2 regions of the Enterobacter sp. 4974935 genome follow, and region 2 is predicted to be linked to the other one. Evidence: predicted binding sites of a transcription regulator. Region 2 holds the regulator's gene; the other holds the start of a gene.
What was found. The regulator LexA, encoded in region 2, represses DNA repair genes until DNA is damaged. The targets are predictions, from matches to a motif close to TNCTGTATGTACATACAGNA.
Positions count from the first base shown of each region.

Region 1 (15,781 bases), 110 kb from region 2:
GTGTTGATTGCGCCCGAGCCAGGTGAAAGGCTGAGGATGATGGATGTCAGCAGGTAAGCGAACCACCACTCGAAGGTCATTTGAAACTCCCGGATCGTCTGTTTTTATGCCACAATACGCTATTGTTGAGTCATTTTGTGACCGGTGACGAAAAAAACGATATTCCCTGAATTACGGGGGGTGGAAACCCAATGTTTCAGCAGAAAAAGGACTGGGAAACACGAGAAAACGCATTTGCTGCTTTCTCCATGGGGCCGCTGACCGATTTCTGGCGCCAGCGTGAGGAAAATGAGTTTATGGGCGTCGGGGATATCCCGGTACGCTTCGTTCGTTTCCATGATGAAAAAAATGACCGGGTGATTGTGGTTTGCCCCGGGCGCATCGAAAGCTATATCAAATATGCCGAGCTGGCGTATGACCTGTTCCATCTGGGCTTTGATGTGTTAATTATCGACCATCGCGGGCAGGGGCTATCCGGCCGGATGCTGCCGGATACCCATCGCGGCCACGTGGATAACTTCAGCGATTACGTCGACGATCTGGCCGCGTTCTGGCATCAGGAAGTGCAGCCCGGACCGTGGCGCAAGCGTTATATTCTTGCCCACTCCATGGGGGGCGCGATCTCGACGTTGTTTTTGCAGCGCCATAAGCACCAGTGCGACGCCATTGCGCTGACCGCGCCGATGTACGGCATTGTGATACGTTTTCCTGACTGGATGGTGCGCCATCTTCTCGACTGGGCTGAGGGCCATCAGCGCATTCGTGAAGGCTATGCCATAGGAACAGGACGCTGGCGGGCGTTGCCGTTTGCCATCAACGTGTTAACCCACAGTCGGCAGCGTTATCGCCGCAACCTGCGTTTTTATGCCGATGAACCGCGTCTGCGGGTCGGCGGCCCCACCTGGCACTGGGTGCGGGAAGGTATTCATGCCGGTGAGCAGGTGCTGGCGGGCGTAGGCGATGATGACACGCCGACGCTTCTGATCCAGGCGGAAGAAGAGCGTGTGGTGGATAACCGCATGCATGACCGCTATTGTGAACTTCGCGCCGCGGCGGGCCATCCCTGTGAAGGGGGTAAACCGCTGGTCATCAACGGTGCGTACCATGAGATCCTTTTTGAAAAGGACGCTATGCGCTCAGTCGCGCTCAACGCCATTGTTGAATTTTTCAACAGGCATAACTGATTATTGTTTTCCACCAGAGGTTGAAATCCCTATGTACCAGGTTGTTGCATCTGATTTAGATGGCACGCTGCTTTCCCCCGACCACACCCTGTCGCCTTATGCGAAAGAGACCTTAAAACTCCTGACTGCCCGCGGCGTGAACTTTGTGTTCGCCACCGGCCGCCACCACGTGGACGTGGGGCAGATCCGCGATAACCTTGAGATCAAGTCGTACATGATCACCTCCAACGGTGCGCGCGTACACGACACGGACGGCAACCTGATTTTTACCCACAATCTCGATCGCGACATCGCCACTGATTTGTTCGGCATTGTGCATAACAACCCGGATATCGTCACTAACGTTTATCGCGACGACGAGTGGTTTATGAACCGTCATCGCCCGGACGAAATGCGTTTCTTCAAGGAAGCCGTCTTCAACTACTCCCTGTATGAACCGGGTTTGCTGGATCCTGAAGGGATCAGCAAGGTGTTCTTTACCTGCGAAAGTCACGAAGCGCTGCTTCCGCTGGAGCAGGCGATCAACGCCCGCTGGGGAGACCGCGTGAACGTGAGCTTCTCCACGCTGACTTGTCTGGAAGTGATGGCGGGCGGGGTGTCCAAAGGTCACGCGCTGGAAGCGGTCGCGAAGCGTCTGGGCTTTGATCTGAAAGACTGCATCGCGTTCGGCGATGGCATGAACGATGCCGAGATGCTCTCCATGGCGGGCAAAGGCTGCATCATGCAGAACGCGCACCAGCGCCTGAAAGATCTGCACCCGGAGCTGGAAGTGATTGGCACCAACGCAGACAACGCGGTACCTAAGTATTTGCGCAAACTGTTCCTTGAATAATCTTCATTTGATTATTTATTGTTCAGATGTCAACTAAAGAGTTCGCTACAATGCCTCTCCTTCTTTCTGAGAGACAAGCATTGTGGCGCTACTCATTATCACCACTATCCTGTGGGCCTTCTCCTTTAGCCTGATTGGCGAATACCTTGCCGGATCGGTCGACAGCTACTTTTCGGTGCTGATGCGTGTGGGGCTGGCGGCGCTGGTGTTCCTGCCGTTCCTGCGTACCCGCGGGCAATCGCTGAAAACCATTCTGCTGTACATGCTGGTAGGCGCGATGCAGCTCGGCATCATGTACCTGTTCAGCTTCCGGGCTTACGTCTACCTCTCCGTCTCGGAATTTCTGCTCTTTACCGTGCTCACGCCGCTCTATATCACGCTGATTTACGACCTGCTCAGCAGGCGCCGCCTGCGCTGGGGATACCTGCTGAGCGCGGCGCTGGCAGTCATTGGCGCGGCGATAATTCGCTATGACAAGGTGAGCGATCACTTCTGGACCGGGCTGATGTTCGTCCAGCTCGCCAATATCAGCTTCGCCATCGGGATGGTGGGCTACAAACGCCTCATGGAGACCCGCCCGATGCCGCAGCATAACGCGTTTGCGTGGTTCTATATGGGCGCAGCGATTGTCGCGATTGCGGCATGGTTTATGCTCGGCAACCCGCAAAAGCTGCCGACCACCCCCGTGCAGTGGAGCGTTCTGGTCTGGCTGGGCGTGGTGGCGTCGGGGCTGGGCTACTTTATGTGGAACTACGGCGCGACGCAGGTAGACGCCGGAACGCTGGGGATCATGAACAACGTGCACGTGCCGGCGGGGCTACTGGTGAACCTCGCCATCTGGCAGGAACAGCCGCACTGGCCGAGTTTCCTTATTGGGGGAACGGTGATCCTGGCTTCGCTGTGGGTACATCGCCGCTGGGTCGCTCCGCGCTCCGCACAAACGGAAGATGGTCGCACGCGTGGTTCCGCGCTGAGCGAATAAACGCTTCCGTAATCGGCTGACGCTGCTCGCCGTCGCGCACGGCGGCGTACAGCCGGCTCCACAGTCCTTCACCCAGGGTTTTGGTAACCACCAGACCCTGGCGTTCAACCGTCTCGACCACCCAGTGCGGCAGCGCCGCAATTCCCATTCTGGCCGCCACCATCTGAATTAACAGCAGCGTGTTATCCACGCTCTTCAGCTGTGGGCTGATGCCTGCGGGTTGCAGGAAATGGCGCCAGATATCCAGACGACTGCGCTGTACCGGGTAAATCAGCAGCGTCTCCGTTGCCAGATCTTCCGGCGTGATGCGCGTTTTGGCGGCCAGCGGATGGTCCGGGGCCAGCACCAGACGTACCTCAAAATCAAACATTGGAGAATAGTGCAGACCGCTGCGCGGCAGAATATCTGAGGTCATCACCAGATCCAGCTCACCCTGCTGAAGCGACGGCTGCGGATCAAACGTGACGCCGGACTTGAAGTCCATTTCCACCTGCGGCCACTTCTGGCGGAAATTCTCAAGCGCGGGGGTCAGCCACTGAATACAGCTGTGACACTCAATGGCGATGCGCAGGGTGGTCTGCTGCGGCTCGTTGCAGGACTGCAACGCGCTGGCAATCTGCGGCAGCACCTGGTTCGCCAGCTGAAGCAAAATTTCGCCCTGCGGCGTAAAGCGCAAAGGCTGGCTCTTACGCACAAAAAGACGAAAGCCGAGGCGTTGTTCCAGATCGCTGAACTGGTGAGAAAGGGCAGACTGAGTCTGGTGCAGCGTGGCCGCTGCCGCCGCAAGAGAACCGCAGTTCCGCAACGCTTGTAGCGTTTTCAGGTGTTTTATCTCGATCATGAAAGTCCTTCACTTCGCCATGAACATTTTGCGCTTGAGGAATATACAGTACCTGCCAATTATAGATGTGTAAACATCTGGACGTCTAAATAACGAATTTCACAAGGGGCATACCATGACAATCCGCACTCACACTCTCGGTTTCCCTCGCGTTGGCCTGCGTCGCGAGCTAAAAAAAGCGCAAGAAAGCTACTGGGCAGGTAACGCCACCCGTGAAGAACTGCTGGCGGTGGGACGTGAGCTGCGCGCGCGTCACTGGGAACAGCAAAAACAGGCGGGCATTGACCTGCTGCCGGTGGGCGATTTCGCCTGGTACGACCATGTTCTGACCACCAGCCTGCTGCTTGGCAACGTGCCGGCTCGTCATCAGAACAACGATGGATCGGTGGATATCGATACCCTGTTCCGCATCGGCCGTGGCCGCGCGCCAACGGGTGAGCCAGCGGCGGCGGCGGAAATGACCAAGTGGTTCAACACCAACTATCACTATATGGTGCCGGAGTTCGTTAAAGGCCAGCAGTTCAAACTGACCTGGACCCAGCTTCTGGATGAAGTGGACGAAGCGCTGGCGCTGGGTCACCAGGTGAAACCCGTGCTGCTGGGGCCGATAACCTACCTGTGGCTGGGCAAAGTGAAAGGCGAACAGTTCGACCGCCTCAGCCTGCTGAACGACATTCTGCCGGTTTATAAGCAGGGGCTGATTGAGCTGGGCAAACGCGGCATTCAGTGGGTGCAAATCGATGAACCGGCGCTGGTGCTTGAGCTGCCGCAGGCGTGGCTGGACGCCTTCAAACCGGCGTATAACGCGCTCACCGGGCAGGTGAAGCTGCTGCTGACCACCTACTTCGAAGGCGTAACGCCGAACCTGAAAACCATTACCGCGCTGCCGGTTCAGGGTCTGCACGTTGACCTCGTTCACGGCAAAGACGATGTAGCAGAGTTGCACAAGCGTCTGCCAGTGGACTGGCTGCTCTCTGCCGGTCTGGTGAATGGTCGTAACGTCTGGCGTGCCGATCTCACCGAGAAATATGCACAAATTAAAGACATAGTCGGTAAACGTGAATTGTGGGTGGCCTCTTCCTGTTCCCTGCTGCATAGCCCGATTGACCTGAGCGTGGAGACCCGACTCGACCCTGAGGTGAAAAGCTGGTTTGCCTTCGCCCTGCAAAAGTGTGAGGAGCTGGCTCTGCTGCGCGACGCGTTGAACAGCGGCGACACGGCAGCGATTAGCGACTGGAGCGCTCCGATCCAGGCGCGCCGTCACTCGACGCGCGTGCATAACCCGGCAGTGGAAAAGCGTCTGGCGGCCATCACCGCCCGGGACAGCCAGCGCCAGAGCCCGTATGAAGTGCGCGCCGAAGCCCAGCGTGCGCGCTTTAACCTGCCCGCGTGGCCGACCACGACAATCGGCTCCTTCCCGCAGACTACCGAGATCCGCAGCCTGCGCCTGGACTTCAAAAAGGGCAATCTGGATGCGAATCACTACCGCACCGGTATTGCGGAACACATCAAACAGGCGATTGTCGAGCAGGAACGTTTAGGTCTGGACGTGCTGGTGCACGGTGAAGCCGAGCGTAACGACATGGTGGAATACTTCGGTGAGCACCTGGACGGGTTTGTCTTTACCCAGAACGGTTGGGTGCAGAGCTACGGCTCCCGCTGCGTGAAGCCGCCGGTGGTAATCGGCGACGTCAGCCGCCCGGAAGCGATTACCGTGGAGTGGGCGAAGTATGCCCAGTCTCTGACCGACAAACCGGTAAAAGGCATGCTGACGGGTCCGGTGACCATTCTCTGCTGGTCGTTCCCGCGTGAAGACGTAACCCGGGAAACCATCGCCAAACAGATCGCCCTGGCGCTGCGCGATGAAGTTGCGGATCTGGAAGCGGCCGGGATTGGCATCATTCAGATCGACGAACCTGCGCTGCGTGAAGGTTTGCCGCTGCGTCGCAGCGACTGGGATGCTTACTTACAGTGGGGCGTGGAGGCGTTCCGCCTCAACGCGGCCGTCGCGAAGGACGATACGCAGATCCACACCCACATGTGTTACTGCGAATTTAACGACATCATGGACTCCATTGCCGCGCTCGACGCCGATGTGATCACCATCGAGACCTCGCGTTCAGACATGGAACTGCTGGAGTCGTTCGAAGAGTTCGACTACCCGAACGAAATCGGGCCGGGCGTGTACGACATTCACTCCCCGAATGTGCCAAGCGTGGAGTGGATTGAATCGCTGCTGCAAAAAGCGGCCCAGCGCATCCCGGCGGAACGTCTGTGGGTAAACCCGGACTGCGGCCTGAAAACCCGTGGCTGGCCTGAAACCCGCGCGGCGCTGGCGAACATGGTGCAGGCGGCGCAGAATTTGCGTCAGGCTTGATGAAATGTAGGCCCGGTCAGGCGTAGCCGCCACCGGGCTTTTTGCTTTTACGCTTTTTTCCCGCCGTACTGGCTAAACCATGTCAGCATCCGCTGCCAGCCATCTTTCGCCGATTCCGCATGATAGCTCGGACGATAATCGGCATTAAAGGCGTGCCCGGCTTCCGGATACACCACAATTTCCGCCTTCGCGTTTGCTGCGCGCAACGCATGGCGCATGGTCTCGACCGTATCAAGCGGGATCCCGGTATCCTGACCGCCATAGAGCCCCAACACAGGCGCATTTAAATCCGTGGCAATATCAACAGGTTGCTTCGGTGAATTCAGCGTTTTTTCACCCACCAGCTTGCCGTACCAGGCCACGGCCGCTTTTAGCTGCGGGTTATGCGCGGCGTACAACCAGCTAATGCGTCCGCCCCAACAGAAGCCGGTCACCATCAGACGGTGCGGGTCGCCACCGTTGCGCGCTGCCCAGCTGGCAACGTGGTCGAGATCGGCCAGCACCTGCGCGTCCGGCACTTTGTTGACCAGGTTGCTGAACAGCGTCGGGATGTCGCTGTAATCATTCGGATCGCCCTGACGGAAATACAGTTCCGGCGCAACGGCCAGGTAACCTTCCAGCGCCAGACGGCGGCAGAGGTCGCGAATATGTTCATGAACGCCAAATATTTCCTGCACCACGATCACGATGGGCAGCGGGCCATCGGCGGATTTTGGCCGCGCGTGGTACGCTGGCATGTTCTCTCCCTGGGAGGGAATGGAGGTCTCGCCTGCGGTAATGGCCTCTTCAGGGGTTGAGACGATGGTTGAAGCATGCGGGGCCGCAGCAGGTGCAAAACCGGTTTTTTCAGTCATGGCATTCTCCGTACCAATGAATGGATTAGCGCAAAGATAAATATAGACACCAGGTTAACAACCCACAGTGCCTTATAGCGTCTATCTTTTGTGCAGCACCCGGCGGTATAACTTGTTAATGTGATGTGAATCACCATTTTATGGAAATTAACTGCAATCATTTTCATTCATGGTGAGGTGTGTCACGAAATAATGCACATTGCTTCTGTAAAGTACCGTTTTACTTCTTCTGACAAACCGACCCACAGAGGAGTCACCTATGTCTAAGTCTGATGTTTTTCATCTCGGCCTCACTAAAAACGATTTACAAGGGGCTACGCTTGCTATCGTCCCTGGCGATCCTGAGCGTGTGGAAAAGATCGCCGCGCTGATGGATAAGCCGGTTAAGCTGGCAGCGCATCGCGAATTCACCACCTGGCGCGCAGAGCTGGACGGTAAAGCGGTGATCGTGTGCTCTACCGGTATCGGTGGCCCGTCTACCTCTATCGCCGTTGAAGAGCTGGCACAGCTGGGCATTCGTACTTTCCTGCGCATTGGCACCACAGGCGCCATTCAGCCGCACATCAACGTGGGCGACGTGCTGGTTACCACCGCATCCGTGCGTCTGGACGGGGCAAGCCTGCACTTTGCACCGATGGAATTCCCGGCAGTGGCTGATTTCGAATGCACCACCGCGCTGGTTGAAGCCGCGAAGTCCGTGGGCGCCACCACCCACGTGGGCGTCACTGCATCTTCCGATACCTTCTACCCGGGCCAGGAGCGTTACGACACCTTCTCTGGTCGCGTGGTGAGCCGTTTCAAAGGCTCCATGGAAGAGTGGCAGTCGATGGGCGTCATGAACTACGAAATGGAATCTGCGACGCTGCTGACCATGTGCGCAAGCCAGGGTCTGCGTGCCGGTATGGTGGCGGGCGTTATCGTCAACCGTACCCAGCAGGAGATCCCGAACGCTGAAACCATGAAGCAGACGGAAAGCCATGCGGTGAAAATCGTGGTTGAAGCGGCGCGCCGTCTGATCTAATTCTCTCTTCAGTGCTAAAAGGCCGACATGCTCGGCCTTTCTTTTTTGCGTAACGCCTCGCAGGAAAACCCTTTCAAACTGGACGTTCATACAGCACAATTCTATTTTGTGCGGGTTACACGTGGATGCAGGGGGCATTGTGGATATCTCAATCCTGGTTTATGCGGTAGTTGCGCTGGTGAGCGTGGGGATTGGCTGGCTCATTTGCGGCTACCAACATGCTCAGCAGAAAGCCGATCAGCTGGCAGAGCGCGAAGAGATCGTCGCCGAACTCAGCGCGACGAAACAACAGCTTGCGCTGTGTGACCACTGGCGCGATGAGTGTGAACTGCTCAATAACGAACTGCGCAATCTGCGCGACATTAACACCTCGCTGGAGGCCGATCTCCGGGAAGTGACCACCCGCCTTGAATCCACCCAACTGCACGCCGAAGACAAAATCCGTCAGATGATCAACAGCGAGCAGCGTCTTAGCGAGCAGTTTGAGAACCTCGCGAACCGCATTTTTGAGCACAGCAATCGCCGCGTGGATGAGCAGAACCGCCAGAGCCTGAACAGCCTGCTGACGCCGCTGCGTGAACAGCTGGACGGCTTTCGCCGTCAGGTGCAGGACAGCTTTGGTCAGGAGGCTCGCGAGCGCCACACGCTGGCGCATGAGATCCGTAATCTCCAGCAGCTAAATGCGCAGATGGCTCAGGAGGCGGTTAACCTGACGCGCGCACTGAAAGGTGATAACAAAGCGCAGGGAAACTGGGGCGAAGTGGTCATGACGCGCGTGCTGGAGGCCTCTGGCCTGCGTGAAGGATACGAATACGAAACGCAGGTCAGCATTGAAAACGATGCGCGCTCGCGGATGCAGCCGGATGTCATTGTTCGTCTGCCGCAGGGCAAAGATGTGGTTATCGACGCCAAAATGACGCTGGTGGCCTATGAGCGCTACTTCAACGCGGAAGATGACTATACCCGCGAAACAGCGTTGCAGGAGCATATCGCCTCCGTGCGTAACCATATCCGTCTGCTGGGCAGAAAAGATTATCAACAATTGCCGGGGCTGCGATCGCTGGATTATGTGCTGATGTTCATTCCGGTTGAGCCAGCCTTCCTGCTGGCGCTCGACAGACAGCCCGAACTGATCACCGAAGCGCTGAAAAATAACATTATGCTGGTCAGCCCCACCACGCTGCTGGTGGCGTTACGTACCATTGCCAACCTGTGGCGTTATGAGCACCAAAGCCGTAACGCGCAGCAGATTGCCGATCGCGCCAGCAAGCTGTACGACAAAATGCGGCTGTTTGTGGACGATATGTCCTCGGTGGGGCAAAGCCTGGATCGCGCGCAGGATAACTACCGCCAGGCGATGAAAAAACTCTCCTCCGGGCGCGGCAATTTGCTGGCGCAGGCGGAGGCGTTTCGCAGCCTGGGGGTGGAAGTTAAACGCGAGATTAATCCGGAACTGGTGGAGCAGGCTACGGCTCAGGACGAGGAGTTTCGTTTGCGTGAAGGCGATGGTGAGCAAAATAGCCGCAATGAAGACAATGGGTTAGCGGCGAGTTTATCCCCCGAAGCGCAGTCGGCGCGTTTCTTTCACGGTGGTTGAAACGTAGGGCAAATGCGCCCAATCTGTTACACTTCACGAACATTTGACTGATTAGCAGGCTCTGAGATGGTTGACGATTCACAAGACACAACGCACTTTGGCTTTCAGACTGTCGCCAAAGCGCAGAAAGCTGACATGGTGGCCCACGTATTTCATTCCGTGGCGGCGAAGTACGATGTGATGAATGATTTGATGTCATTTGGCATTCATCGCTTGTGGAAGCGCTTCACTATTGATTGCAGCGGCGTGCGCCGTGGACAAAAGGTACTGGATTTAGCCGGCGGCACAGGTGATCTGACCGCTAAATTCTCCCGTCTGGTTGGCGAAACCGGTCGCGTGGTGCTGGCAGATATCAACGACTCCATGCTGAAAATGGGACGCGAAAAGCTGCGTAACATCGGCGTGGTAGGCAACGTTGAATATGTTCAGGCCAACGCCGAAGCGCTGCCGTTCCCGGACAATACGTTCGACTGCATCACCATCTCCTTCGGCCTGCGTAACGTGACCGATAAAGATAAAGCGCTGCGCTCTATGTACCGCGTGCTGAAGCCGGGCGGCCGACTGCTGGTTCTCGAGTTTTCTAAACCAATTATCGACCCGCTGAGCAAAGCTTACGATGCCTATTCCTTCCACGTTCTGCCGCGCATCGGCGAGCTGGTGGCAAACGATGCAGAAAGTTACCGTTATCTGGCCGAATCCATCCGAATGCACCCGGATCAGGACACGCTGAAAGCGATGATGCAGGATGCGGAGTTTGAAAACGTGGAATACTTCAATATGACGGCGGGTGTCGTCGCGCTGCATCGTGGTTACAAGTTCTGAGTGGAGGTTTCCCGTGCCCATTAAACCCTTAGTCACCGCAGGCATCGAGAATGTACTGAATGCCTTTCTGTATCGCGCCCCGGCGCTGAAAACCGCACGTCAGCGGCTTAACGGAAAGGTGCTGCGTATCGTTTTAAAAGAGTTCTCGACGCCGCTTGTGCTGGTCTTCAGCGAACGCCAGCTTGACGTTCTGGGGGAGTGGGAAGGCGAGGCTGACTGCTCGGTGATTACGCACATGAGCGTATTGCCAAAACTGCGTGACCGTCAGCAGATGACGGCGCTTATTCGCAGCGGTGAGCTGGAGGTCGAGGGCGATATTCAGGTGGTACAGAACTTCGTTGCACTCAGCGATCAGGCTGAATTTGACCCCGCGGAACTGCTGGCGCCCTATATCGGCGACATCGCGGCTGAAGGGATAAGCAAAACGCTGCGCACGGGTTCCACTTTCCTGCGTAAAGGCCTGCTCCGTCAACAGCGCTATGCTGCCGAGGTGCTGACCGAAGAGTGGCGTATGGCGCCTGGGCCTTTAGAAGTCGCCTGGTTTGCAGAAGAGACCGCGGCAGTTGAGCGCGCAGTTGATGCGTTAACCAAACGGCTTGAAAAACTGGAGGGCAAATGACGCCTGGTGAAATTCGGCGCCTCTATTTTATCGTTCGCACCTTTTTGAGCTACGGGCTCGACGAGCTTATCCCCAGAATGCGTATCACCCTGCCGCTTCGGCTTTGGCGTCGCACGCTGTTCTGGATGCCGAATCGCCATAAGGATCAGGAGCTGGGCGCACGCCTGCGTCTTGCGTTGCAGGAGCTGGGACCGGTCTGGATCAAGTTTGGGCAGATGCTCTCAACGCGTCGCGACCTTTTCCCGCCGCAGATTGCCGATCAGCTCGCGCTATTGCAGGACCGCGTCGCTCCGTTTGACGGAGAGAGAGCGAAGAAACAAATCGAAGAAGCGATGGGCAATATCCCCATCGAGACCTGGTTTGATGATTTCGACATTCAGCCTCTGGCCTCTGCCTCTATTGCGCAGGTTCACACCGCGCGCCTGAAGGAGAATGGCAAAGAGGTGGTCATTAAGGTGATTCGCCCGGATATCCTGCCGGTTATCAGAGCGGACATGAAGCTGATCTATCGCCTGGCTCGCTGGGTGCCGCGTCTGTTGCCGGATGGCCGCCGTCTGCGTCCACTGGAAGTGGTACGGGAATACGAAAAAACGCTCATCGATGAACTTAACTTGCTGCGTGAATCGGCGAACGCCATTCAGCTGCGTCGAAACTTTGAAGACAGTCCGATGCTGTATGTTCCGGAAGTCTATTCTGACTATTGCAGTCAGAACATGATGGTGATGGAACGTATCTACGGCATCCCGGTCTCGGACGTGGTAGCGCTGGAAAAACAGGGCACCAACATGAAGCTGCTTGCCGAGCGCGGCGTGCAGGTCTTCTTTACTCAGGTTTTCCGCGACAGCTTCTTCCATGCTGACATGCATCCGGGCAACATTTTCGTCAGCTATGAGCACCCGGAAGACCCGAAGTACATCGGCATCGACTGCGGTATTGTCGGCTCGCTGAATAAAGAGGATAAACGTTATCTCGCCGAGAACTTTATCGCTTTCTTCAATCGCGACTACCGTAAGGTGGCCGAACTGCACGTGGATTCAGGCTGGGTTCCGCCAGATACCAACGTGGAAGAGTTTGAATTTGCGATCCGTACCGTCTGTGAGCCAATTTTTGAAAAGCCGCTCTCAGAGATCTCTTTCGGGCATGTTCTGCTCAACCTGTTCAACACCGCACGCCGTTTTAATATGGAAGTGCAGCCACAATTAGTTTTACTTCAGAAAACATTACTTTACGTTGAGGGCGTAGGCCGCCAGCTCTATCCTCAGTTAGACTTGTGGAAAACCGCGAAACCGTTCCTCGAATCCTGGATTAAGGATCAGGTCGGTATTCCAGCCCTGGTTCGCTCGCTTAAAGAGAAAGGCCCGTTCTGGATTGAAAAAATGCCAGAAATTCCTGAACTGGTTTACGACAGTTTGCGTCAGAGCAAGAACCTTCAGCACAGCATGGATAAAATCGCGCACGAGCTTCAATCCAGTCGCGTGCGTCAGGGGCAGTCCCGCTATCTCTTCGGAATTGGCGCGACGCTGCTGATAAGCGGCACGTTGCTGTTGATCAATCGTCCGGACTGGGAAATGATGCCAGCCTGGATTATGGCTGCCGGTGTGGTTGTCTGGCTTGCTGGCTGGCAAAAAACACGCTGAATTAGCGTCGCTATCGAGAGATTGCATACGTATAATGCGATCTGACTAATTAATCATCTATCACTGGGGAACACGCATGGGTGGTATCAGTATCTGGCAGTTAGTGATCATTGCCGTCATCGTTGTGCTGCTGTTCGGCACGAAAAAACTCGGATCAATTGGTTCCGACCTGGGCGCGTCAATCAAAGGCTTCAAGAAAGCCATGAGCGATGATGAGAATAAGCAGGAAAAAAGCGGTCAGGACGCTGATTTTACCGCTAAATCTATCGCCGATAAGCAGGACGAAGCCAAAAAGGAAGAGGCCAAACGTCACGATAAAGAGCAGGTGTAATTCGTGTTCGACATTGGTTTTGGTGAGTTACTGCTGGTCTTTGTGATTGGTTTGATTGTGCTGGGGCCGCAGCGTTTACCCGTTGCGGTAAAAACTGTCGTGGGCTGGGTGCGTGCGCTCCGTTCGCTGGCAACGACCGTGCAGAACGAGCTGGCGCAGGAACTGAAGCTTCAGGAATTTCAGGACAGCCTGAAAAAGGTTGAAAAGGCGAGCATGGACAACCTGACGCCGGAGCTGAAAGCATCCATGGATGAGTTGCGCGAAGCGGCTGAATCCATGAAGCGCTCATACAGCGTTAACGATCCTGAGAAGGCGAGTGATGAAGCAAACACCATCCATAATCCGGTGGTGAAGGGCAGCGAAGAGCAGCGCGAGGGTGTGACGCCTTCCAGCGCGGAACATCAGGCTGCTTCGCCAGAGCAATCGCCGCAGGAGCCCGAAGTGAAAAAGCAGGTGCCGCCGGAAGAGCCCGTGGTCAAAACGGCTGAGGTAAAACCCGCCGCGCCCGTTTCCGAATCATCCCCCTCGTCGAGTGATAAAGCGTAAACATGGCAGTAGATGATACTCAACCGCTGATTACGCACCTCATTGAGCTGCGTAAGCGTCTGTTAAACTGCATTATTGCGGTTTTCCTCATTTTTTTATGTCTGGTCTATTTTGCCAACGATATCTATCAGGTGGTTTCCGCACCGCTGATTAAGCAGATGCCGCTGGGCGCAACGATGATTGCAACGGACGTTGCTTCGCCGTTCTTTACCCCGATCAAGCTGACCTTCTGGGTGTCGTTGATTGCCTCTGCGCCGGTCATTTTGTATCAGGTCTGGGCATTTGTGGCACCCGCGCTGTACAGGCATGAACGCAAGCTGGTTATTCCGCTGCTGGTGTCCAGTTCGCTGCTGTTTTATATCGGTATGGCGTTCGCCTACTTCGTTGTCTTCCCGCTGGCCTTCGGCTTCCTGACGCATACCGCGCCGGAAGGGGTACAGGTGTCGACGGACATCGCCAGCTACCTCAGCTTCGTTATGGCGCTGTTTATGGCCTTTGGTGTCGCCTTCGAGGTGCCCGTCGCGATTGTCCTGCTCTGCTGGGTGGGGGTGACCACGCCTGACGATCTGCGTAAGAAGCGCCCGTACATCCTGGTAGGGGCATTTGTCGTAGGTATGCTGTTAACGCCACCGGACGTCTTCTCGCAAACCTTACTGGCGATACCCATGTACTGCCTGTTTGAAGTCGGCGTATTCTTCGCTCGTTTCTACGTCGGAAAGGGGCGTACCCGGGACGAAGAAGACGAGCCGTCTGAAGAGACCACTAAAGAATAAAACCAACCGCCCGTCAGGGCGGTTGTCATATGGGGATACGTATGTTTGATATCGGGCTTAACCTGACCAGCGCCCAGTTTGCGAAAGACCGCGATGAAGTGGTGGCGCGCGCGTTTGCCGCCGGCGTGAGCGGGCTGTTACTGACGGGAACAAATCTGCATGAGAGTGAGCAGGCACGGCAGCTGGCGCAACGCTATCAACACTGCTGGTCCACCGCAGGCGTGCACCCTCATGACAGCAGCCAGTGGACGCATGAAAGCGCTGAGGCGCTTCATCGTCTGGCGGCTACGCCAGAAGTGGTTGCCATTGGCGAATGCGGGCTTGATTTCAACCGTAACTTCTCGACGCCTGAAGAGCAGGAGAAGGCATTTACCGCCCAGCTCGCGCTGGCTGCAGAGCTGGGGATGCCGGTGTTTATGCACTGTCGCGATGCGCATGAACGTTTTCTGGCGCTACTGGACCCCTGGCTGGAGAAACTGCCAGGCGCGGTGTTGCACTGCTTTACGGGCTCCCGTCAGGAAGCGCTGGATTGCCTGAACCGCGGGCTTTACTTGGGTATCACGGGCTGGGTGTGCGATGAGCGTCGTGGGCTGGAGCTGCGCGAGCTGTTATCCGTAATCCCGGCCGATCGTTTGTTGCTGGAAACGGATGCGCCGTATCTGTTGCCCCGGGATATGCAGCCCAAACCGGCATCACGACGTAACGAACCGGCTTATCTGGGACACATTGCTGAGCGAGTGTCGTACTGGCGCGGGGAAGATGCGCAGTGGCTGGCAGCCCAAACCGATGACAACGTGCGTCGTCTGTTCGGCGTGCAGTTCTAAACTTTGCGGAAATCGGTGTTTTTAACGCTCTGCAACACCTCTTTGTTCAGCAGGTTGAGCAGCAGCATAGAACGCGCTTCACCGTCTGGTTCAGCGAAGATGGCCTGTAACCCTTCAAAAGCGCCTTCGGTGATCACCACGCTGTCCCCGGCATAAGGGGTTTCCGGATCGGTAATATCTTCAGGCTGCTGGTAGACAGAGAGCTGATGAATAACCGATGACGGTACTCTTGCCGGATGGGCGCCAAAACGTACAAAATGGCTGACGCCGCGCGTGGCGCTGATCGTCGTGGTGTGGATCACTTCGGGGTCGAACTCAACGAACAGATAGTTCGGGAACAGAGGCTCACTGACGGTCGTGCGTTTTCCACGCTGCATTTTTTCAAGCGTGATCACGGGCGTCAGGCAGTTAACAGACTGACGTTCAAGATGTTCCTGTGCGCGCTGAAGTTGCCCGCGTTTGCAATACAGTAAATACCAGGCCTGCATAATCACTCTTCCCATTGTTCGGGGCGCAAGCATACCAAAACCCTGGCGGGATC
Region 1 covers NZ_JBZWGT010000003.1:4,144,361-4,160,141, reverse strand. The annotation lists gene rhtB (homoserine/homoserine lactone efflux protein) at 1-80, opposite strand, end outside; gene pldB (lysophospholipase L2) at 192-1,184, shown strand; gene yigL (sugar/pyridoxal phosphate phosphatase YigL) at 1,216-2,016, shown strand; gene AC4OVS_RS21100 (carboxylate/amino acid/amine transporter) at 2,099-2,998, shown strand; gene metR (HTH-type transcriptional regulator MetR) at 2,886-3,839, opposite strand; gene metE (5-methyltetrahydropteroyltriglutamate--homocysteine S-methyltransferase) at 3,955-6,216, shown strand; gene AC4OVS_RS21085 (dienelactone hydrolase family protein) at 6,264-7,070, opposite strand; gene udp (uridine phosphorylase) at 7,330-8,091, shown strand; gene rmuC (DNA recombination protein RmuC) at 8,231-9,688, shown strand; gene ubiE (bifunctional demethylmenaquinone methyltransferase/2-methoxy-6-polyprenyl-1,4-benzoquinol methylase UbiE) at 9,755-10,510, shown strand; gene ubiJ (ubiquinone biosynthesis protein UbiJ) at 10,524-11,129, shown strand; gene ubiB (ubiquinone biosynthesis regulatory protein kinase UbiB) at 11,126-12,766, shown strand; gene tatA (Sec-independent protein translocase subunit TatA) at 12,843-13,097, shown strand; gene tatB (Sec-independent protein translocase protein TatB) at 13,101-13,643, shown strand; gene tatC (Sec-independent protein translocase subunit TatC) at 13,646-14,416, shown strand; gene tatD (3'-5' ssDNA/RNA exonuclease TatD) at 14,458-15,240, shown strand; gene rfaH (transcription/translation regulatory transformer protein RfaH) at 15,237-15,728, opposite strand.
Region 1: a site for LexA is predicted at 8,168-8,187, ahead of rmuC (DNA recombination protein RmuC). Genes of this name have one in related genera too.

Region 2 (15,781 bases):
CCGCAGGTGGTATTGGGTGCGGCATTTGGCTGGTCGATTCCCATGGCGTTTGCCGCGGTCAGCGAGTCCGTTCCGCTCAGCTGCTGGCTGATGTTCCTGGCGAATATTCTCTGGGCCGTTGCGTACGATACCCAATACGCGATGGTCGATCGCGATGACGATCTCAAGATTGGCATCAAATCGACGGCGATCCTGTTTGGCCGTCACGACAAACTGATCATCGGCATATTGCAGGTGTCGGTGCTGGCGCTGATGGTGGCGATTGGTCGCCTGAACGGGCTGAACTGGGAGTTTTACTGGTCCGTGCTGGTGGCGGGTCTGCTGTTTGCGTATCAGCAGAAGCTGATCGTGAAGCGCGAGCGTGAAGCCTGCTTTAAAGCGTTTCTGAATAATAACTACGTCGGGCTGGTGCTGTTTATGGGGCTGGCGATGAGTTACTGGTCATAAAAAAACCGGGTGGCGGCTTCGCCTTACCCGGCCTACGATTTAGCAGAATATGTAGGCCGGGTAAGCGTTAGCGCCACCCGGCTTTAACATCACTCGCCCTGCGTCGAACTCTCAATCGTTAAACGCACATCCGCGGTAATCAGCTCTGCCAGCATCTGGTAAACCTTCATCGTCTCTTCCGGCTCAGCATCGCCCGTATCGCTAATGTAACCTTCGTCGCGCAGCGTCAGCACCAGGGAGCTGAATACCGCTTTGTCGAAGAATTCCGGGGCGTTAATGCCATGCAGAACGGACAGGCGCTGGGCCAGCGTCCGACTCTCTTTTTCCAGCGTACCGCGGTTGATTGACGGGTTAGCACTCAATAACCAGAAGGTAATGGCGTAGCGCTGCAACGTCTCACGCGCACCGGAAGCCAGGAGCTGCAAGGTTCGGGAACGTGACGGATTGATATGCAGTTCGTCATCACTGATGGTAATCAGCCCCTGACGACGCATCTCTGCGGACATTTTATCGAGCTCTGCCGCCAGCTCATCCTTACTCCAGCGCAGGAACAGCTCCGCTTTCAGCATCGGATAGATGGCCTGAATATGGCGCAGCAGCTCCTGACGCGAAATACGGCGGTGCTGGGTAATAATGGCTGCCATCAGTGACGGCAGCATCAGCATGTGCGTGATGTTATTACGGTAGTAGGTCATCAGCACGGCCTGCTCGCGCGGCAGAATGATGATGTCACCAATCGTATCTTTCTCGACTTCGAACTTGTTCATCTGCAACGCGTGATCGATCAATTCGCTGGCGGTGGCAGACGGCACGGTCGAATCCACGGAATACGGCACGTTGCGCATGATATCCAGATAGCAATCAATCTGCTCGGTCAGCTGCTCGCGAGTCAGTGAACGCTGGCGAGAGGCCAGAAGCGCGGTACAACACAGGTTCATGGCGTTTGCCGCACCAGCATTGTTGATGCGTACCATCAGCTCGGATGCAATGCCGTTGACCGTTGGCGTCAGCCAGGCCGGACGTACCGCTTCGATAGGATCAATAGACTCGCGCCACTCCGGAACATGATGGTTCAGATATGTCATCAGGGGCAGGGGCTCGCCAAAGTTCACGTAGCCCTGACCGAGGTTGCGCAATTTACTCAGACCACGCAGCATCTGCGGCAGACTCTCTTTCTCTTTGGTCGCACCGCGCAGCTCTTTCGCGTAGGTGCCCACTTCCATCACGTGTTCATAACCGATGTAAATAGGCACCAGCGTGATAGGACGCGTACCGCCACGCAGCATGGCCTGAATGGTCATCGACAGCGTGCCGGTCTTCGGATCGAGCAGACGACCGGTACGGGAGCGACCGCCTTCAACAAAGTACTCCACGGAATAACCGCGGCTGAACAGCTCGCCCAGATACTCCCTGAAGACGGTGGAGTAGAGCTTGTTACCCTTGAAGGTACGACGAATGAAGAACGCACCCAGACGGCGGAAAATCGGACCTGCTGGCCAGAAGTTCAGGTTGATACCGGCAGCAATATGCGGCGGCACCAGGCCCTGGTGATAGAGCACGTAAGAGAGCAGCAGGTAGTCCATGTGGCTGCGGTGGCAGGGCACATAGACAATCTCGTGGCCGTCATGCGCTAACTGACGCACGCGCTCGGCGTTGTGGACGTTAATCCCCTGATAGAGGCGGTTCCACGTGAAACCGAGGATACGGTCAGAGAGACGAATCATCTCGTAGGAGAAGTTTGCGGCGATCTCTTCCATCAGCGCGATTGCGTTCTGCTGCGCTTTCTCGTGCGAAATCTTCTTGCTGCGCGCTTCGTCTTCTACGGCACGGGCAATCGCTTTGGAAGCCAGCAGCTTGTTAAACAGATCCTGACGCGCCGGGAGACGTGGCCCAACGGCCGCCAGACGCTGACGTGCAAAGTGCATACGCGCAACGCGCGCCAGCTTTTGCGCAATGATTTTGTCAGTACCGTGTTCATCCGCCATGCGGCGCAGTGAAACGGAAGGCGAGAAGCGAACAAAGCTGTCGCGTCCCAGCCATGAGACGGCGAAGAATTTCTGAATGCCGTTGAGCATACGCAGCGGCGGGTTCTCTTCCCCTTTTTCACGCCCCGGACGACGGCCAAACATCACCGACACCGGCACCATCTGCACGTCCAGATCGGGGTTGCTGCGGTGCAGATCGAGGTAATCATGGAACAGCTTAATGGACTCTTCTTTCGGCGTGTAATAGGTGAACACGCGCGGTCCGCCATGGATGAACACGTAGCGCGGCAGCAGCGTACCGTCGACTTCCAGCGGTTCAAGCGGGTCAGGTAAATCGTGCGCCAGACATTGAGCGCGAAGCGTTAGCAGGTCTGCCTTCGAGTTATAAGGCAAAACGTACATAATAGGGCGCGACGTATCGAGCCCTAATTCCAGCGCAGGTTCTGCTGGGATAGACTTACTTTTTACCAGTACGCTTAATGGTAAATTAAGTAATTTGTAGTAAATTCGTGGCCAGCCGGACATAAACGATGTAAAGCCTCTGGTTAATAATGCAATTGCGGCGCAAGGATAACAGAAAGCGCGCAAAATTTCTGTTGTTACCCGTCATACTTCAGGTCGCAGCAAAACGCGCTGCGGCTTTAGTTACTGACGCTATTTATCATAAAAGGTTCTTTTAATGGCCAATAATACCACTGGGTTAACTCGAATCATTAAAGCTGCCGGTTATTCATGGAAAGGTTTCCGCGCCGCATGGGTTAATGAAGCCGCTTTCCGCCAGGAAGCGGTTGCCGAAATCGTTGCCGTTGTCATCGCCTGCTTCCTTGATGTTGATGCTATCACCCGCGTACTGCTCATCGGATCTGTCCTTCTGGTGATGATAGTGGAAATTCTGAATAGCGCTATTGAGGCCGTTGTTGACCGAATCGGGTCGGAATTCCATGAACTGTCTGGCCGGGCGAAAGACATGGGTTCCGCTGCCGTACTGCTGTCGATTATCACGGCGGCGATCACTTGGGTCACGCTACTTTGGTCGCATTTCCGATGAGCCTCGAGGAATAATTAAGTCCCTGGTTTTTTGTGCAGTTTTTGGTTCCAAAATCGCCTTTGACTGTATATACTCACAGCATAACTGTATATACACCCAGGGGGCGGTATGAAAGCGTTAACGACCAGGCAGCAAGAGGTGTTTGATCTCATTCGGGATCATATCGGCCAGACGGGTATGCCACCCACGCGTGCAGAAATTGCGCAGCGTCTGGGCTTCCGTTCTCCTAATGCTGCCGAAGAGCACCTTAAGGCGCTTGCGCGTAAGGGCGTGATTGAGATTGTTTCCGGCGCCTCACGCGGCATCCGTCTGCTGGTGGAAGAAGAGAGCGGTATTCCGCTGGTGGGTCGCGTAGCCGCAGGTGAACCTCTGCTGGCGCAGCAGCACATCGAAGGGCACTATCAGGTTGACCCAGGCATGTTCAAGCCGAGCGCCGATTTCCTGCTGCGCGTTAGCGGAATGTCCATGAAAGATATCGGTATTCTGGATGGCGATCTGCTGGCGGTACACAAAACCCAGGACGTGCGTAACGGGCAAGTCGTGGTGGCGCGCATTGATGATGAAGTGACGGTTAAGCGCCTGAAAAAACAAGGCAATACCGTGCAGCTTCTGCCTGAAAACAATGAATTCTCCCCGATTGTGGTGGATCTCCGCGAGCAGAGCTTCTCTATTGAAGGGCTGGCGGTCGGCGTTATCCGCAACGGTGAATGGCTGTAATCTCTTCCTGACAGGCTGTAGTTCCTCTACAGCCTGGCCTGTTTTCTGATTCCGGTAATTTCCATGGCATTGCTAACTTCTGCCGATAAGGCGTTGTGGCGTCTTGCGCTACCGATGATTTTTTCCAATATTACCGTTCCTCTGCTGGGGCTGGTGGATACGGCAGTTATCGGGCATCTCGATTCGCCGATTTATCTCGGCGGCGTCGCGATCGGCGCAACGGCGACCAGCTTCCTCTTTATGCTGCTACTTTTTCTGCGCATGAGTACGACAGGCCTGACGGCCCAGGCGTATGGTGCAAAAGATCCCCTGCGTCTGGCGCGTGCGCTGGTTCAGCCGCTCATTCTGGCGTTCGGTGCTGGCGCGTTAATCGTTCTGTTGCGTACGCCACTGATTGATCTTGCGCTCCATATTGTAGGCGGCAGCGATGCCGTACTGGAACAAGCCCGGCGGTTCCTCGAAATTCGCTGGCTCAGCGCGCCCGCTTCACTGGCAAACCTGGTCCTTCTGGGCTGGCTGCTGGGCGTGCAGTACGCCCGCGCGCCAGTGATCCTGCTGGTGGTGGGCAACCTGCTTAACATTGTGCTCGATCTCTGGCTGGTGATGGGACTGCACATGAACGTCCGGGGCGCGGCGCTGGCTACGGCAATTGCCGAGTACGGGACGCTGCTGATCGGTTTGGGGATGGTCTGGCGCGTGCTGGCGATGCGCGGTATCACCCTGGATCTGCTGAAATCGGCCTGGCGCGGCAATATGCGTAAGCTGCTGGCGCTTAATCGCGACATCATGCTCCGTTCGCTCCTGCTGCAACTCTGCTTCGGCGCATTAACCGTTTTTGGTGCCCGTCTTGGGCCTGAGATCGTCGCCGTCAACGCAGTGCTCATGACGTTACTGACCTTTACCGCTTACGCGCTGGATGGTTTTGCTTACGCCGTCGAGGCGCATTCAGGGCAGGCTTATGGCGCGCGTGAAAGCGGCCAGTTACGCGAAGTCTGGCGTGCTGCCTGTCGTCAGGCGGGTCTGGTGGCGCTGGTCTTTGCTCTGGTTTACGCCTGTTTTGGTGGGCATATTGTCGCGCTTCTCACCTCGTTGCCCGCGCTACGTGAGCTGGCCGATCGCTACATCCTCTGGCAGGTAGTATTACCGGTGGTGGGCGTGTGGTGCTATTTGCTGGACGGCATGTTTATTGGTGCGACGCGAGGGGCGGAGATGCGCAACAGCATGGCCGTCGCTGCGGCGGGGTTCGGCCTGACGCTGCTGACCTTGCCGTATCTCGGCAATCATGGTCTGTGGCTCGCGCTGGCGGTGTTTCTCTCACTGCGTGGCCTTTCGCTGGCCGTTATCTGGCGTCGTCACTGGCGAAACAATACCTGGTTTCCAGCCCCGCACGATATATCGTAACGGTTAAAGATTCCGAATATAAAAATAAATGCCGAATCCTTAACTACAATAATAATCACGTCCAGCAGAATAGAACGAAGCGGACGACACTCATAGACGCTTAACACGAGGACACGATTATGAATAAAGACGAAATCGGCGGCAACTGGAAGCAATTCAAAGGTAAAGCGAAAGAACAGTGGGGTAAGCTGACAGATGACGATATGACCGTCATTGAAGGTAAGCGCGATCAGCTGGTAGGTAAAATCCAGGAGCGCTACGGTTATGAAAAAGATCAGGCGGAAAACGAAGTCAAAGACTGGGAAACCCGTAACGACTACCGCTGGTAACCGGCACTATCCCCAAGGGCGGCTCTGAGCCGCCGTTTTCTTTGGCCTTAACGCGGCTTTTTCTTCACCAGGATAGAGTGATCGTGCTGACAGGCATCCTGATGACGGCATGACTCCACCTCCACGCAGGCAGAACATAAGCCGTGGGCTTCGATCACGTTATGGCGCAGCGCAAAGCCCATTCTGGCTGCCAGCGTATGCATAATATCTTCCACACCTTCCGCACACTCTTCCTTCACCACGCCACAGCGATCGCAGATAAACATGGCGGACGTGTGAGTAGGCTGGTCAAAAAGATGGCACAGCACATAGCTGTTTGTTGATTCCACTTTATGCACAAACCCTTGCTCCAGCAGAAAATCCAGCGCCCGATAGACGGTCGGCGGTTTTGCCTGCGGCTCGCTTTCACGCAGCAGGTCGAGCAGATCGTAAGCGCTGATGGCACCCTGTTGCAGGCTCATCAGACGCAGTACCTCAAGGCGCTGCGGGGTCAGGCGCACATTGCGTTGCGCACAGAGCTTTTCAGCTTGCGCTAACAGCTCTTTTGTGGACTTGTCCATCGGGCACCTCGGATGTGGTAAGGGGTGAAAACCCTCACTTTATCATGTTCTGCTAAAAACACCGAGATCCGCCGGGCTGTGCTATACCTGACGCATCGCAAATCGGGAGATCGCATGATGAAAAGACCTGATTGTATTCGGCACTGGCGGGACGTGGAAGGCGCCGATGACGCAACGTATCCGGACAGCAATGAACGGTTTTCTATTGGCGCGCCGCTGGCCCGCAAGCTGGGTCTCGGCCGCATTGGTATTCACCATGAACGGCTGCCGCCCGGACGCCGTACTTCTTATCCGCATGCGGAAAGCGACGAAGAGGAGTTTGTTTACGTTCTGGAGGGTTACCCTGAGGCCTGGATCAATGGTTATCTGTGGAAGCTTGAACCCGGAGACAGCGTGGGATTTCCTGCCGGCACGGGGGTATGCCATACCTTTATCAACAACACCGATGAAGAGGTGCGCTTACTGGTGGTGGGTGAGGCTAATAAAAAACATAACCGCATCTACTATCCCCTCAATCCGGTGTATGCCGTGACGCGCGAAGACCACTGGGTAGACCATCCGCCTCAGTTTTTTGGCCCGCACGATGGAAAACCTGGGCGAAAATAATTTCCTCTTCTATAAATATTGATGGTCGTCACACATTAGAACAGGCCGGGATGGAATTTAACTTAGGGAAATAGCGGGTCTTTTTGTACTTATTCACAGCAATAGTTCGTTCCTGTTTGGGTGATAACAGACAGGGTTAACTAATAACAAACTATTTACGAGCACACTGTGAAAAAACATTTTAAATTTTCGATGGTTAGCATTGCTGTCTCCTTTTTTATGGCAAATCAGGCGGGAGCAGCCATTACCTGGACGGAAGCGCGTAGCGACGCAATGGGCGGAACGGGTGTCGCGGCAGGGAGCTATGGCAGCGGGGCGTTAATCAACCCCGCGTTACTGGCAAAATCTAAGCCCGAGGATGATGTGACGGTCATTTTGCCGTCCGTTGGCGTGCAGGTGACCGATGAAGACAATCTTCAGGACGAGATTGATACCATTAACGATAAAATCAATCATTACAAGGACGTGGTTGATAGTCTGACCCCCATTGATATCATCACGGATCCATTAGGTTCGATCAATCAGTTCCAGGGCGCAGCGAAAGATCTCGCTGATGAGCTGGACTACCTGAAAGGCAAAACCGCACACGCCACCGCAGGGGCGGGGATTGCCGTCAGTATCCCTAACGATGTCCTTTCCGTGGCCTTTATGGCAAAAGGCTATGCACATGGCCGCGTCAGCTCTTCAATCGATCAGCAGGACATTGATTATCTGCGCGGCATACAACGAAGCGATGCGGTGGCTGCCGGTGTGGCGCTGGATGCCGCGCTAAACGGTTCCGATCAGATCACCAAAAACCTTAACTCTACGGCGTCTGGCCGGGCGGCGATTGTGTCCGACTACGGTATTGCGGTAGCCCGTCAGTTCGATCTTGGCGGCGTTCCGGTTTCCGTTGGCGTCACGCCGAAGCTGCAAAAAACCTGGCTCTATAACTACACTACCTCAATCTACGATTACGACAGTAATAAGTGGAACGACAGCCGCTACCGTACCGACGACACTGGCTTCAACGTCGATGCCGGTATTGCTGCTGATTTCGGTGAAAACTGGACGGTCGGCGTGAGCGGGCAAAACCTGATGTCGCGCGATATCGATACCAAAGATATCCGAATTCGCAACGGGCGCACAGGAGAGGTGGTGAGTTATAAAGACACCTATCAGATCCGTCCGCTGGTCACTGCCGGGGCCGCCTGGCACAACGATCTGGTCACGCTGACCGCAGATGGCGATCTGACCGAAACCAAGGGCTTTAAAAGCGAAGACACCTCCCAGTACGTTGGCGTCGGTGCTGAAGTCACGCCACTGAGCTGGCTGGCAGTACGCGCCGGTTATCGTGCGGATATGAAAGGGAACGACAGCAACGTCTTTACCGGCGGTGTCGGTTTCGCGCCGTTCAACTCCGTCCACGTTGACCTGATGGGGCTTTATGGCGAAGACGAGACCTGGGGTGCAGGGGCACAGTTGAGCATGACGTTCTAAAGTGCACCGGAGGCGCTGCGCCTCCGGCTTTTCTTTGTGCTATAGTAGCGCCCCTTTTCCACCAGATGCTTAAAAGTTCGCCATGTCGTCAGAATTTCAGACCGCTTTCCCTGCACATCGTTTCTCCATTGCGCCAATGCTCGACTGGACGGACAGACATTGCCGCTATTTCCTGCGTCAGCTCTCCCGCCATACGCTGCTATACACCGAAATGGTCACTACCGGCGCAATTATTCACGGCAAAGGCGACTATCTGGCGTACAGCGAAGAGGAGCATCCGGTTGCGCTGCAACTCGGTGGCAGCGATCCGGCTGCGCTGGCGCAGTGCGCGAAGCTGGCCGAAGAACGCGGCTATGACGAGATTAACCTCAACGTCGGTTGTCCGTCCGACCGTGTGCAAAACGGCATGTTCGGCGCGTGTCTGATGGGAAATGCGCACCTGGTGGCGGACTGCATCAAAGCGATGCGCGACGTCGTCTCTATCCCGGTCACGGTCAAAACCCGTATCGGCATAGACGACCAGGACAGCTATGAGTTTCTGTGTGATTTCATCAACACGGTATCAGGGAAGGGTGAATGCGAGATGTTTATCATCCACGCCCGTAAAGCCTGGCTCTCAGGCCTCAGCCCGAAAGAAAACCGCGAGATCCCGCCGCTGGACTACCCGCGCGTGTACCAGCTGAAACGCGACTTCCCACACCTGACCATGTCGATCAATGGCGGTATTAAGTCGCTGGACGAGGCCAAAGCGCACCTCGAACATATGGATGGCGTGATGGTCGGACGCGAGGCGTATCAGAATCCGGGCATTCTGGCGACGGTTGACCGGGAAATCTTTGGCGTTGAGGGTGCTGACACCGATCCCGTGGCCGTAGTGCGCGCCATGTATCCGTACATTGAGCGCGAGCTGAGTCATGGTACGTATCTGGGCCACATTACCCGCCATATGCTTGGCCTGTTCCAGGGCATTCCTGGTGCGCGTCAGTGGCGTCGTTATCTCAGCGAGAACGCGCATAAAGCCGGTGCGGATATTGAGGTACTGGAACACGCGCTGCGTCTGGTTGCGGATAAACGTTAAATTTCGCTAAAAGATGGTCAAATACGCCACGCCCTGCAACACATTGCGGGGCGTTTTGCTTTCAGAACAACAACTTATTTTTGGCATGATTCTTGTAATGATCGCAGCATCATTCGGGAACTCGTGGGAGAGCATCATGCTGGAACTACTTTTTGTGATTGGCTTCTTTATCATGCTGATGGTCACGGGCGTATCGCTGCTCGGTATCCTGGCCGCGCTCGTCGTGGCCACGGTGGTGATGTTTGTCGGCGGTTTATTTGCCCTGACGATTAAACTCTTGCCGTGGTTACTTCTGGCGATTGCGGTGGTATGGGCCATACGGGCGATTAAATCACCAAAACTGCCGACTTATCAGCGTAATAACCGCTTCCGTTACTAAGGTATTGAGGGGTACGTCACATACCTGCAACTTTTCCGGCAGCAATCTTTAGAACAGAATAGGATTTACTTATCGAATCTGTCACTATGGCTGCCGCTAAAGAATTCATCGAGCTGTACCCTACATACAGCCGAACTAAAAAAAAGAAAGGGCTTCCCATGGGAAGCCCAATTTCTTTTTATGGCTCAGGGAATTAACAGACTTGAGCCCTGGGTTGCCCGGCTCTCCAGCACCTCATGCGCACGTTGCGCATCGGTCAGCGGATATTTCTGCGCTTCTGCTACATCCACTTTGATCACCCCGCTGGCGATCAGCGAGAACAGCTCGTTGCTGGCTTCCTCAAGTTCTTCCCGATTAGTGATGTAACCTTGCAGGGAAGGGCGGGTGACATACAGCGACCCTTTCTGATTCAGAATGCCCAGGTTCACGCCGGTGACAGCCCCGGAGGCGTTACCGAAGCTCACCATCAGCCCGCGACGTTGCAGGCAGTCCAGCGAAGATTCCCAGGTGTCTTTCCCCACCGAGTCATACACCACGCGTACCTTTTTGCCGCCAGTGATCTCTTTCAGCCGCTCAACGATGCTCTCTTCCCGGTAGTTGATCACCTGCCATGCGCCCGCGTCCAGCGCGCGCTGCGCTTTTTGCGCGCTGCCTGTGGTGCCGATCAGCTTCGCCCCCAGGGCTTTCGCCCACTGGCAGGCAATCAGCCCTACGCCACCTGCGGCTGCGTGAAACAGGAATTGCTCGTCAGGCTTAATTTCGTAGGTTTTGCGCAGCAGATAATAGACCGTCAGCCCTTTCAGGAATGAGGCGGCAGCCTGCTCGAAGCCGATCGCATTTGGCAAAAGCGCCGCTTTCTCGGCCGGAACGTTATGGATGGAGCTGTAAGCGCCCAGCGCCGACTGCGCGTACACCACGCGATCGCCTTCCTTAATGTGCTTAACCGCGCTGCCCACTTTGCTGACGATACCGGCCGCCTCGGTGCCCAGTCCGCTCGGCATCGACGGAGGCGGATAGAGACCGCCGCGAATATAGGTATCGATGTAGTTAATGCCGATCGCTTTGTTTTCAACCTGGATTTCGTTCTCGCCAGGTGCCGTGGGGGTAAACTCCACGGCTTGCAGTACGTCTGGCCCGCCATGTTTCTGGAACTCAATGCGTGTTGCCATGCTCCCTCCGTTAGAAAATTATGGTAATCTTTCGACCCACTCTTTATCTCGGTAACTCCATTCACTATGGCAGGAAACAAACCCTTCAACAAACAGACTGAACCCCGTGAACGTGATTATCAGGTCGCCGGGTTAAAAGTCCCGCCGCACTCGATTGAAGCGGAACAGTCGGTGTTGGGCGGTTTAATGCTGGATAACGAACGCTGGGACGACGTCGCCGAGCGCGTTGTTGCGGAAGACTTCTATACCCGCCCGCACCGCCACATCTTTACTGAAATGGCGCGTTTGCAGGAGTCGGGCAGCCCGATCGACCTGATTACACTCGCAGAATCGCTGGAGCGTCTGGGACAGCTCGACAGTGTCGGCGGGTTTGCCTATCTGGCAGAACTGTCAAAAAACACGCCAAGTGCCGCGAACATCAGCGCTTACGCTGATATCGTCCGTGAACGTGCCGTTGTCCGCGAGATGATCTCGGTGGCGAATGAGATCGCCGAGGCCGGTTTCGATCCCCAGGGGCGCACCAGCGAAGATCTACTTGATCTTGCCGAGTCCCGCGTCTTTAAAATCGCCGAAAGCCGTGCGAACAAAGACGAAGGCCCGAAAAACATCGCCGATGTGCTCGACGCCACCGTTGCGCGTATTGAGCAGCTTTTCCAGCAGCCGCACGATGGCGTGACGGGGGTGAACACCGGTTATGACGATCTCAACAAGAAAACGGCAGGTCTTCAGCCATCGGATTTGATTATCGTCGCGGCGCGTCCGTCGATGGGTAAAACGACATTTGCGATGAACCTCGTCGAAAACGCGGCGATGTTGCAGGATAAACCGGTTCTTATCTTCAGTCTTGAGATGCCCTCAGAACAGATCATGATGCGTTCTCTGGCATCCCTGTCGCGCGTGGATCAGACCCGCATCCGTACCGGTCAGCTCGACGATGAGGACTGGGCGCGGATCTCCGGCACCATGGGGATTTTGCTGGAAAAACGGAACATCTATATTGATGACTCCTCCGGCCTGACGCCGACGGAAGTGCGCTCCCGCGCGCGCCGTATCGCCCGTGAACACGGTGGCATCGGCCTTATCATGATTGACTACCTCCAGCTGATGCGTGTTCCGTCGCTTTCCGACAACCGTACGCTGGAGATTGCCGAAATTTCCCGCTCGCTCAAAGCGTTAGCCAAAGAGCTGCACGTGCCGGTGGTGGCGCTGTCGCAGCTAAACCGTTCTCTGGAACAACGTGCAGACAAGCGCCCGGTCAACTCCGACCTGCGTGAATCCGGCTCCATCGAGCAGGATGCCGACTTAATCATGTTCATCTACCGTGATGAGGTTTATCACGAGAACAGCGATCTGAAAGGGATCGCCGAAATTATTATTGGTAAGCAACGTAACGGCCCCATCGGTACGGTACGTCTGACCTTTAACGGCCAGTGGTCGCGTTTCGACAACTATGCCGGTCCTCAATATGATGATGAGTAATTTCTAAGGAATTCAAATGCAAGCGGCAACTGTTGTGATTAACCGCCGCGCTCTGCGACACAACCTGCAACGTCTGCGAGAACTGGCGCCCGCCAGTAAGCTCGTTGCAGTCGTGAAAGCGAACGCTTACGGACACGGTCTTCTTGAGACCGCGCGAACGCTCCCCGATGCCGACGCTTTTGGCGTCGCCCGTCTCGAAGAAGCTCTCCGCCTGCGCGCAGGTGGAATTACGCAACCGATTCTGCTCCTCGAAGGCTTTTTTGAAGCCTCGGACCTGCCGACCATTGCCGATCAGCACCTGCACACGGCGGTGCATAACGAAGAACAGCTGGCCGCACTGGAAACGGCCGAACTGAGCGAGCCGGTCACCGTGTGGATGAAGCTCGACACGGGCATGCACCGCCTGGGCGTGCGCCCGGAGAATGCCGAAGCGTTTTATCAGCGGCTGTGCCAGTGCAAGAACGTGCGTCAACCGGTGAATATCGTCAGCCACTTTGCCCGCGCCGATGAGCCTGAATGCGGCGCAACGGAACAGCAGCTTGATATCTTCACCACCTTCTGCGAAGGCAAACCGGGGATGCGCTCCATTGCGGCGTCCGGCGGCCTTCTGCTGTGGCCGCAGTCGCACTTCGACTGGGCGCGTCCGGGGATTATACTGTATGGCGTTTCCCCGCTTGAGAACAAACCCTGGGGACCGGACTTCGGCTTTAAGCCGGTGATGTCGCTGGTTTCAAAGCTGATTGCCGTGCGTGAGCACAAAGCAGGGGAGCCGGTAGGTTACGGCGGCACCTGGACGAGTGAGCGCGACACGCGGCTTGGCGTGGTAGCGATGGGCTACGGCGACGGCTATCCGCGCGCCGCGCCAACGGGTACGCCGGTACTGGTCAATGGTCGCGAAGTGAAGATTGTCGGCCGTGTGGCGATGGACATGATTTGTGTCGATCTGGGACCCGACGCGCAGGATAAAGCGGGGGACGATGCGGTGATGTGGGGCGAAGGCCTGCCGGTAGAGCGTATTGCTGAAATAACAAAAGTGAGTGCTTACGAACTTATCACGCGCCTTACTTCAAGGGTCGCAATGAAATACGTCGACTAAGCATGAGCGGGATGCGATGCATCCCGCTTCTGTTAACATCCCCTCGATCTTCTTCCGCTTCCGGTTTATTGTTGAATGCCCTGCCTCATAACAATCCGGAGAACATCGCGTGTTTCAGAAAGTAGACGCCTACGCCGGCGACCCTATCCTCTCCTTGATGGAGCGTTTCAAAGAAGATCCTCGCAGCGACAAAGTGAACCTCAGCATCGGTCTTTATTACAACGAGGACGGCATCATTCCTCAACTGAAAGCCGTTGCCGAAGCCGAAGCGCGTCTTAACGCAACCCCGCACGGGGCTTCGCTTTATCTGCCGATGGAAGGGTTAAATACCTACCGTAATACCATTGCGCCGCTGCTGTTTGGTGCGGATCACGCGGTGCTCGCGCAAAAGCGCGTGGCGACTATCCAGACGCTGGGTGGCTCGGGTGCGCTGAAGGTAGGCGCAGATTTCCTGAAAAAGTACTTCCCGGATTCCGGCGTGTGGGTCAGCGACCCGACGTGGGAAAACCACGTGGCCATCTTTGAAGGCGCGGGCTTTAAGGTTGCGACCTATCCATGGTTCGACAGCGAAACCAACGGCGTACGCGTTGATGCGCTGCTGGAAAAACTGAACACCCTGCCGGAGCGCAGTATCGTATTGCTGCATCCGTGCTGCCATAACCCGACCGGTGCGGACCTCACCAATGCCCAGTGGGATGCGGTGATCGAGGTACTGAAGGCGCGTAACCTGATCCCGTTCCTCGACATCGCCTATCAGGGCTTTGGGGCGGGCATGGAGGAGGACGCCTACGCCATTCGCGCGATTGCCAGCGCGGGTCTGCCTGCGCTGGTCAGCAACTCTTTCTCAAAAATCTTCTCCCTCTACGGCGAGCGCGTCGGCGGTCTGTCCGTGGTGTGTGAAGACGCCGAAGCCGCGGGACGCGTACTCGGTCAGTTGAAAGCGACGGTCCGCCGTATTTACTCCAGCCCGCCGAACTTTGGTGCGCAGGTGGTCGCGACCGTACTGGGCGATGATCAGCTGAAAGCCACCTGGCTTGCGGAAGTGGAAGGCATGCGTAAGCGCATCCTGTCGATGCGTCAGGAGCTGGTTAACGTTCTGAAAGAGGCCGTGCCTGGACATAACTTTGATTATCTTCTCAAGCAGCGCGGGATGTTCAGCTATACCGGACTGAGCGCAGCGCAGGTCGATCGCCTGCGCGAAGAGTTCGGTGTCTACCTGATCGCCAGCGGCCGTATGTGTGTGGCGGGGCTGAATGCTGGCAACGTCCAGCGCGTGGCGCAGGCGTTTGCATCCGTAATGTAAGTATTCACTTACTTGCATGCTATATGTAGGCCGGGTAAGGCGCAGCCGCCACCCGGCTTTTTTGTTCGCGCCGGTGCCAGTCATTGCCCGGCGGTGCTTCGCTTACCGGGTCTACACGTTTCTTCTGCGCTTTGTGATCGTCTTCTTTTTATTCAGCTTCATAAGTAAAAACTCCTTTTCTTCCCCTCCCGCTGGGGTTATGGTCGGATAGTTTTTGACCATCCGCTCAAAATAAAAAGATAACAAACTGAATATTCAGGGGAAAACATGCGCAAGATCACACTGGCGCTCAGCGCCGCCTGCTTATTGTTCTCGCTTAATAGTACCGTTGTTGCGCGGGCTTCTGCACCCACGCCGCTTTATACCGGCACCACCGCCGCCATTCTTGCCGAACAGGCCCCCATTCACTGGGTTTCAGTGGCACAAATCGAAAACAGCCTGACGGGTCGCCCGCCGATGGCCGTGGGCTTCGATATTGACGATACCGTTCTCTTCTCCAGTCCCGGTTTCTGGCGCGGCAAAAAAACGTACTCCCCTGAGAGCGAAGCCTATCTGAAAAACCCGGAATTCTGGGAAAAGATGAACAACGGCTGGGATGAGTTCAGTATCCCGAAAGAGGTTGCCCGCGCGCTGATCGCCATGCACGTAAAGCGCGGCGACAGCATTTACTTCGTGACCGGACGTAGCCAGACCAAAACCGAAACC
Region 2 covers NZ_JBZWGT010000003.1:4,032,440-4,048,220, reverse strand. The annotation lists gene ubiA (4-hydroxybenzoate octaprenyltransferase) at 1-447, shown strand, start outside; gene plsB (glycerol-3-phosphate 1-O-acyltransferase PlsB) at 537-2,957, opposite strand; gene AC4OVS_RS20595 (diacylglycerol kinase) at 3,112-3,480, shown strand; gene lexA (transcriptional repressor LexA) at 3,589-4,197, shown strand; gene dinF (MATE family efflux transporter DinF) at 4,261-5,598, shown strand; gene AC4OVS_RS20580 (CsbD family protein) at 5,718-5,927, shown strand; gene zur (zinc uptake transcriptional repressor Zur) at 5,975-6,487, opposite strand; gene AC4OVS_RS20570 (cupin domain-containing protein) at 6,605-7,093, shown strand; gene AC4OVS_RS20565 (conjugal transfer protein TraF) at 7,286-8,572, shown strand; gene dusA (tRNA dihydrouridine(20/20a) synthase DusA) at 8,655-9,650, shown strand; gene pspG (envelope stress response protein PspG) at 9,787-10,029, shown strand; gene AC4OVS_RS20550 (quinone oxidoreductase) at 10,215-11,198, opposite strand; gene dnaB (replicative DNA helicase) at 11,265-12,677, shown strand; gene alr (alanine racemase) at 12,694-13,773, shown strand; gene tyrB (aromatic amino acid transaminase) at 13,883-15,076, shown strand; gene aphA (acid phosphatase AphA) at 15,344-15,781, shown strand, end outside.